2 regions of the Deinococcus misasensis DSM 22328 genome follow, and region 1 is predicted to be linked to the other one. Evidence: a T-box and tRNA genes for the amino acid it is inferred to sense, from the RefSeq annotation. Region 1 holds a T-box; the other holds one or more tRNA genes.

What was found. The T-box of region 1 lies ahead of Q371_RS16170 (valine--tRNA ligase). A T-box ahead of a tRNA ligase gene usually reads a tRNA of that ligase, here a tRNA-Val.
Region 2: it has a tRNA-Val gene. The T-box ahead of Q371_RS16170 (valine--tRNA ligase) is inferred to sense a tRNA for this amino acid. The anticodon was not compared.

Annotation. Positions count from the first base shown of each region.
Region 1 covers NZ_JQKG01000029.1:22,551-25,958, forward strand. The annotation lists gene Q371_RS16170 (valine--tRNA ligase) at 1-1,440, opposite strand, end outside; T-box leader at 1,498-1,752, opposite strand; gene Q371_RS16175 (DUF6636 domain-containing protein) at 1,812-2,204, opposite strand; gene Q371_RS16180 (HAD family hydrolase) at 2,208-2,915, opposite strand; gene Q371_RS28095 (NUDIX hydrolase) at 3,217-3,408, opposite strand, start outside.
Region 2 covers NZ_JQKG01000013.1:22,801-26,208, reverse strand. The annotation lists gene Q371_RS10055 (LptA/OstA family protein) at 1-28, shown strand, start outside; gene Q371_RS10050 (LptA/OstA family protein) at 82-876, shown strand; gene Q371_RS10045 (hypothetical protein) at 974-1,552, opposite strand; tRNA gene Q371_RS10040 (tRNA-Val) at 1,904-1,978, opposite strand; gene Q371_RS10035 (metal ABC transporter ATP-binding protein) at 2,118-2,852, shown strand; gene Q371_RS10030 (metal ABC transporter permease) at 2,852-3,408, shown strand, end outside.

The DNA of each region.
Region 1 (3,408 bases):
GTCCGGCCACCCGAGGGTCGAGAAGGGCCACAGGTTGCTGCTGAACCACGTGTCAAACACGTCAGGATCGCGTTTCAGGTTGAGGTGGCTGTAACGGGGGTCCTGATCGCAGTCAAGGTCGGGGTTTTCAGCATCAGGAACATAGATGTTTCCCTGATCGTCGTACCAGACGGGAATCTGGTGGCCCCACCAGAGTTGACGGGAAATGCACCAGTCGCGGATGTTTTCCAGCCAGTCGCGGTTCACTTTGGTGTAGCGCTCAGGGTAAAGGGTGATTTCTCCCTTATCGAGGCCCTCCAGCACAGACTGGGCCATGCTTTCCATGCGCACAAACCACTGCTTGGAGATCATCGGCTCAACGGCCACACCTGTGCGCTCTGCAATGCCCAGAGCGGTTTCATGGTCTTTCTCTTCGAGGAGGTCGCCATTTTCGGTGAGGTCTTTGACCACGGCTTTGCGGGCTGCGAAGCGCTCCATATTCCGGTAAGCCTCTGGGACAAGGTCACTGGTCAGGTTGCCGTTCCAGTCGATCACGCTGGGACGGGCAAGGTTGTGACGCTCGCCAATTTCAAAGTCGGTGGGGTCGTGGGCTGGGGTGATTTTCAGGGCTCCCACCCCGAAATCCCGCTCCACGGCTTCATCGGCAATGATGGGGATGTAGCGGTCGGTCAGGGGAATGCGGGCTTTCTGACCGATCAGGTGCTGGAAGCGCTCGTCTTCAGGGTGCACGGCGATGGCCTGATCCGCAAAGATGGTCTCGGGACGCACCGTAGCGATACGGATTTCTCCGGCTTCCCCGTTGCTGGGGGCCAGAGTGCTGTCCTGAAGCTTGTAGGACAGGGTGTACATCTTGCCTTTTTTGACTTCGCGTTTCACTTCGAGGTCAGAAAGGGTGGTTTGCCCAACGGGATCCCAGTTGACAATCCGTTCGCCCCTGTAAGCCAGACCTTCGTGGAAAAGCTGAATGAACTGCTGGCGCACGGCTCTGGAAAGGCCTTCATCCATGGTGAAACGCTCTCGGGTCCAATCACAGGACACCCCGAGGGTTTTGAGCTGGTTGACGATTTGCCCACCAGACTGTGCCTTCCAGTCCCAGACTTTTTCAAGGAACTTCTCACGTCCGAGGTCAAAACGGTTGATGCCTTCAGCAGCCAGTTGCTTGGTGACCACCCACTGGGTGGAAATGCCTGCGTGATCGGTTCCGGGAAGGAACAGGGCTTCATAACCTGCCATGCGCTTGTAACGGATCAGGGTGTCAATCAGGGTGTTGTCCAGCGCATGCCCGAGGTGCAGGTTTCCGGTGACGTTGGGTGGAGGAATCACAATGGTGAACGGGGGTTTTCCGCTGGTGGCATCGGCGCGGAAGGGTTCGTCGCCCCATTTCTTGACCCATCTGGGCTCGATGGCCTGGGGTTCGTAAGCTTTGGACAGTTCCTTCATAAGACCTCCTTGATGTGAAACCACAACATCTGAAACCAAAAAAAACGCCTCATCCGACAAGCGGACGAGACGTGAAAAGACACATTCCCGCGGTACCACCGCAATTCCCTGCCAACGGCAAGGCACTTGAACAAAGCTGTCTCGGGCTGACCCGTGCAGGTCTACTGGTGCCATTTCAAACCGCAAACTGGCACGTTCTTCTGCATGCTCCGGGGCGACCTTCCCCGAGTGGCCTCCCAACCCCTTTTCAGCTTCCGGGGTCTCTCTGTTGAGCGCCACCTCTCGGGTACTCTTCCCCATCAAGGCGTTTTTGAGTATAGCAAAAAGGGGTGCAGGGCACATCAAGAGGTTGGCTTATTCAGGCAAACCTTTCAGAACAAACTTTGCTTGCCTCTGGAAAGCAGCCAGCCTTTCTTGTTTTTGTTCACGCACTTCAAACCCGAGGTCAGGGACGTACAGGTGAATCCAGCCTTTTTCCAGACCTGTCCGTATTGCAACACCGGATAATTGGGGTTCAGAGCAGTGTCTCCATGGCAAATCCGCATGGACTTTCCAACAGAAGCCATGGCAAAAGCGTTTCCCCAATCCAGATCGCAATTCTGAGGTCTGGGCGGAATGGGAGCTGTGTTTTGCAAAAGATCACAACGCAACTCGTTTTCATACAGCATGCAGTGGATGTTTTTGGATGGGGTCTGGAACCCTTCAAAGCTCTGGGCCAGAGCCAGTCCACCTGTGCCGATCAACAATGCCATCAGGAATTTCATGGGTCACCTCAAGAAGGGTTGTAGTTCTTCCAGAGCATACAGTTCATGAAGCCCACGCACCTGACGCACGTCACTGACAGGGGCAACGTGACCAAAACGGTTGAGCCAGACGGCTGCAATCCCAGCTTTTTGGGCAGCTTCGACATCCTTGGCATGGTCATCCCCGATCATCAGGGCCTGATGGGGCAAACAGTTGGCCCGTTCCAGCGCAATCTGGTAGATCCTCGGGTCGGGTTTGCCAAAACCAAATTCATCGGAGAGCACCCACACATCAATGAAGTGGTGGATGCCAAGGGTTTGCAGTTTCTCGGTTTGTTCTTCCAGCGAGTTGTTGGAAATCACCCCGATTTGCACCTTGCCATGCAGCTTGGTCAGCAAGTCATGGGTGCCTTCCAGCAGCATCCGAGACTCCAAAAAAGCCTGCCGATATTCGTCTTTCAGGCGTTCCGCCACTGTGTCATTGACTGTTCCACATTCTTCCAGAAGCAATTCAAAACGCTTCTTGCGGGCCTCATGCAAATTGAGGAGGTTGGGAACCACATAACGGTCATGGACCTCCTCCAGAATGGATTTGTGGCGTTTCTTCAGGTGATCCATGGGGACTCCATGAAACTCTGGTGTGCGGTGGTACACATGGGCAAAAGCAGCTTCCATGCTGTTGAAGTGGTCGAAAAGGGTGTCATCAATGTCAAAGAAAACAGTGTGCAACATGCCTCACTTCATCACAGTTGAAGACCCTTCCTGTGGGTTTGTTGAGACATCCTGATGGTCAGGTCTGCAACAATTTGCTCAAGGCATCCACAGCAGGGTTTAAGCTGTGGCCTTTAACCTGAAATCATGGATTCTCTTCTCTTGATTGTTGGTGGTGCATTTGCAGGTCCCCTGCTGGTGATTCTCGTTTCTTCCGTCCTGAGCATCATCAAAGAACGACAGATGCTGCACAAAGAAGACTGAAAGTCACCTGATCATCCGTCCAATGCTGAAAACCCTTTGAGTGGTGTGTTGTGAAGCATCACATGTACAATTCCAGCAACTTCTGGTCGATCTCATCAATGTACCCGATGTCTTCACCAGACCAGAGGTGGATTTTCAGGGCTTCGGTGTTGGGTTCAAAAGGGCGGATTTCTTTCAGGCCTGCCACATACAAAGCACCGTATTCCATGCGCCCATCAGGCTGAAGTTGAAATTTCATGATGCCTCGAAA
Region 2 (3,408 bases), on a different contig from region 1:
CGAATTCTCCGAAGCCCAGTTCAAGTAAGGCATCTCGCTTTCTTGAAGTTTGAAAATGCCGAGCATGGAAGGTGAATGTCAATGAAACCCATCCAGCGCATCACCTCCCTGCTTCTGTTTGCCGTCGGTGCCATGGTCCTCGCTCAGGAAGAGGACACAGCACCGACGTTTTCTCTGGAGCGCAACGACAAACTGATTGTGATGAGCAAACGAGGCCCCGACGACTCGGGCCTTGCCCTGTTCTGCAATCCCGATGAGACCACCCGAGGCATCTTCTTTGACCCTTCTGAAGCGTCGGTGCTCACCACCATTGACGACAACCAGATCAAAGCCCCTCTGGCCGTCATGGACAAAAAAGAAGGCGGAGACGGACACCTCGAAATGTCCGGTGGTGCAGCCTCCCTCGAAGAAGAAGACGACTTTGGGTGCCCCAAGCTCACGCCCAAAGCGGAAGCTGGAGCCATCAAAGTCACCAAAGGCAAAACCCTCCTCTCGGGCAGCAAACTGGTCTACGACGAGAAAGACGGACAGGCCAAAGTCGAAGGCCCCATCACATTCGAGCGGGAACAGAAAGACGGCAAACTGACCGGAAGCAGCCAGACTCTGGTGGTGGATGTGGACAAGAACACCACCGTCATGAAGGGCAGCGTGAAGCTGAACAGCGGAGACCGGGTCAGTTCTGCGGAAGAGGTGGAGTACAGCGAGAAGGACAATGTGGCGATCTTGCGTGGGACGGCACAGAATCCTGCGAAATCCACCAAAGGCAAAGAGGAATTGACCGCCGAGGTGATCCGCTACAACCTTGAAACCAACGATGTGGTGGCGACCACAGCCAACAACTCCATCAAAGGCAAATTCGAGGACGAAGACAAGTAAGACTGCCTGTGCTTTCATCAAATTTGAGCGATGGATGGCGTCACATCAAAGAAACCCTCTGGTTGATCCAGAGGGTTTCTTGATACAGGTGGCCCATTCAGCAGCGAACACTCCAGAAACCTTTGTTTTCGATGGTGGGTCGTTTCACATTCCAGGATTTGCCAGGAATGTTGAACCTGCCAATGAACACCCCTCCATACGTTCCAATCAAGCCTTCCTCGTAGAAGTCTGCAGAATAATCTCCTCTTGTGTTGTCATAATTCATCACCACCCGGTACTCTGCACAGGTGTAGGGGTTCAAATTGATGCTTGCACCAACCTGGGTGTTCCAGGTATAAGAACCTTGCAAAGTCACTCCTGCACTGGCCACAGGTGCTGTGTACTCGGCATTGACCGTGACTGTGATTGTCCCTCCAGTGGAACGGGTCACAGAGAAGTTGCAAGGCACAGCCGTGCGACAACTGAATTTTTCGCGGTAAACCACTTCTGATGAAGCATTGACCCCCAATTTGCGTGCAGAAATGCTGTTGTTGCGGAAATCATCGCATTGGCCATTTCCATTCATGTCATAACAAGCTTGTGGTTTGATGGATTCGGTGGGGGTGACGTTCACAGAGTCTGTTCCAGTCAGCTTGATGGTGTGGGTCTGCACTTGCAAAGGTGTACCTTCTGTCACAGATGCATCCTGGCTTTCAAGGACAGGAGTTTGAGCACAGGAAGCCAACAAAAGAAGCAGGGCAAAAACTGGGGTTTTGTTCATGTTTTTTCCTTTCAAAGGGCCAGAGCAATTCCAACATCTGGCCCTGACTGCAATGTAAGGTTTGTCTACTTTCTGATTGTGATTGATTGGAAAGTTCAGATTGTCGAACACACCTTCCATCAAAACATCAACTCAGGTGCAATTTCAGAAAAGGTTTTTCCAGATCTTCACTCCTGCTCAAAAAGTGCATCGCTGCATGATGGCTGTCAAAGCAAATCCCCCCAGAGCATTCTGAGGGGATTTGTTGTGTTTGGCACGCTTTTGATTTGGTGGGCAGTGAGGGATTTGAACCCCCGACCCTCCGCTTGTAAGGCGGACGCTCTACCGCTGAGCTAACTACCCTTGCCGTAAGCTCAAACATCTTATTAAAGGTTCCAGAGTTCGTCAAGACCTGCACCTCTTTCCTGCTCCCAGAAACTTAATGATAAATGTCTATCAATACCTTTCTTGCCAGAGCCAATCGGAGTACACTGAACTCTTGATGCAGGAGATGGCCATAGAAACACAGGGACTGCGGGTCCGTTTTGGGGACTTCGTGGCTCTGGACAACCTCAGCCTTCAGGTGCCCACAGGGGCTTTTCTGGCGGTGGTGGGACCCAACGGCGCAGGCAAAAGCACCTTCATGAAAACCCTATTGGGTCTGGTGACCCCAGAGGCCGGCGAGGTGAAAGTGCTGGGCAAAAAACCCGGCAGTTCGCCCACACAAATCGGCTATGTGCCGCAAATCAAAACCTTTGACCGCTCTTTTCCAGCGGTGGCCATTGAACTGGTGCTCTCTGGGGTGCGCAGGGCGTGGCCGGGACCCCTGCGGGCGTCTGAACGCAAACTGGCCACCCAAGCTTTGGAGCGTGTCGGTGCAGACCGTCTGGCTGAGCGTCCTCTGGGCAGGCTTTCTGGAGGAGAACTCCAGAGGGTCTATCTGGCCCGCGCTCTGGTGCGTAAACCTTCTTTAATTCTGCTGGACGAACCCGCCACTGGAATTGATGCTCTGGGCGAAAAGGACATGTACCACATGCTGGAAGCCTACCGCAAGGAAAGCGGAGCCACCATCGCCATGATCACCCACGACTTTGATGTGGCCCGTTACCACGCCTCTTATGTGATTGTGCTGAACCGCACCCTGTACGGTTGTGGTCATCCCTCCACAGCCCTGTGCGAAGATTGCCTGTCCAGAGCATACGGTCACGGCAGCCACCACCACAAAAGGACCCTCTGATGGAAATCGTGCAGGATTTTCTGACCCTCCCCTTTTTGCAACGGGCCCTGATGGCCGGAATCATCATCGGTTTGATGTGCGGCTACTACGGGGTCTTCATTGTCCAGAGGGGCCTCAGTTTTCTGGGCGACGGTCTGGCCCATGCTGCTTTTGGGGGGGTGTCTCTGGGCTTGTTGCTTGGCTGGACACCGCTCTGGGTGGCTTTGCCTTTCACGGTGCTGGTCAGTCTGGGCATCACCTACCTCCGTGAAAAAACCGAACTGCAAGGTGACACAGCAATCGGAATCTTCTTCGCTGTGTCGGTGGCTCTGGGTGTGCTATTTTTGGGGCTGAAGAAGGAGTACACCGCAGATGCCTTCAGTTACCTGTTTGGCAGCATCCTGAGTGTGGGCACTGCGGATCTGGTGGTGATCGGGGTTCTCTTGCTCCTGACGGTGCTTCTGGTGCCCACCACCTGGAAGCAACTGGCCTACAGCACCTTCGATCCAGAGCTTGCTGCTTCGGATGGGGTCAACGTCAAGGGCCTGAACTATTTCCTTTCGGTGGTTCTGGCTGT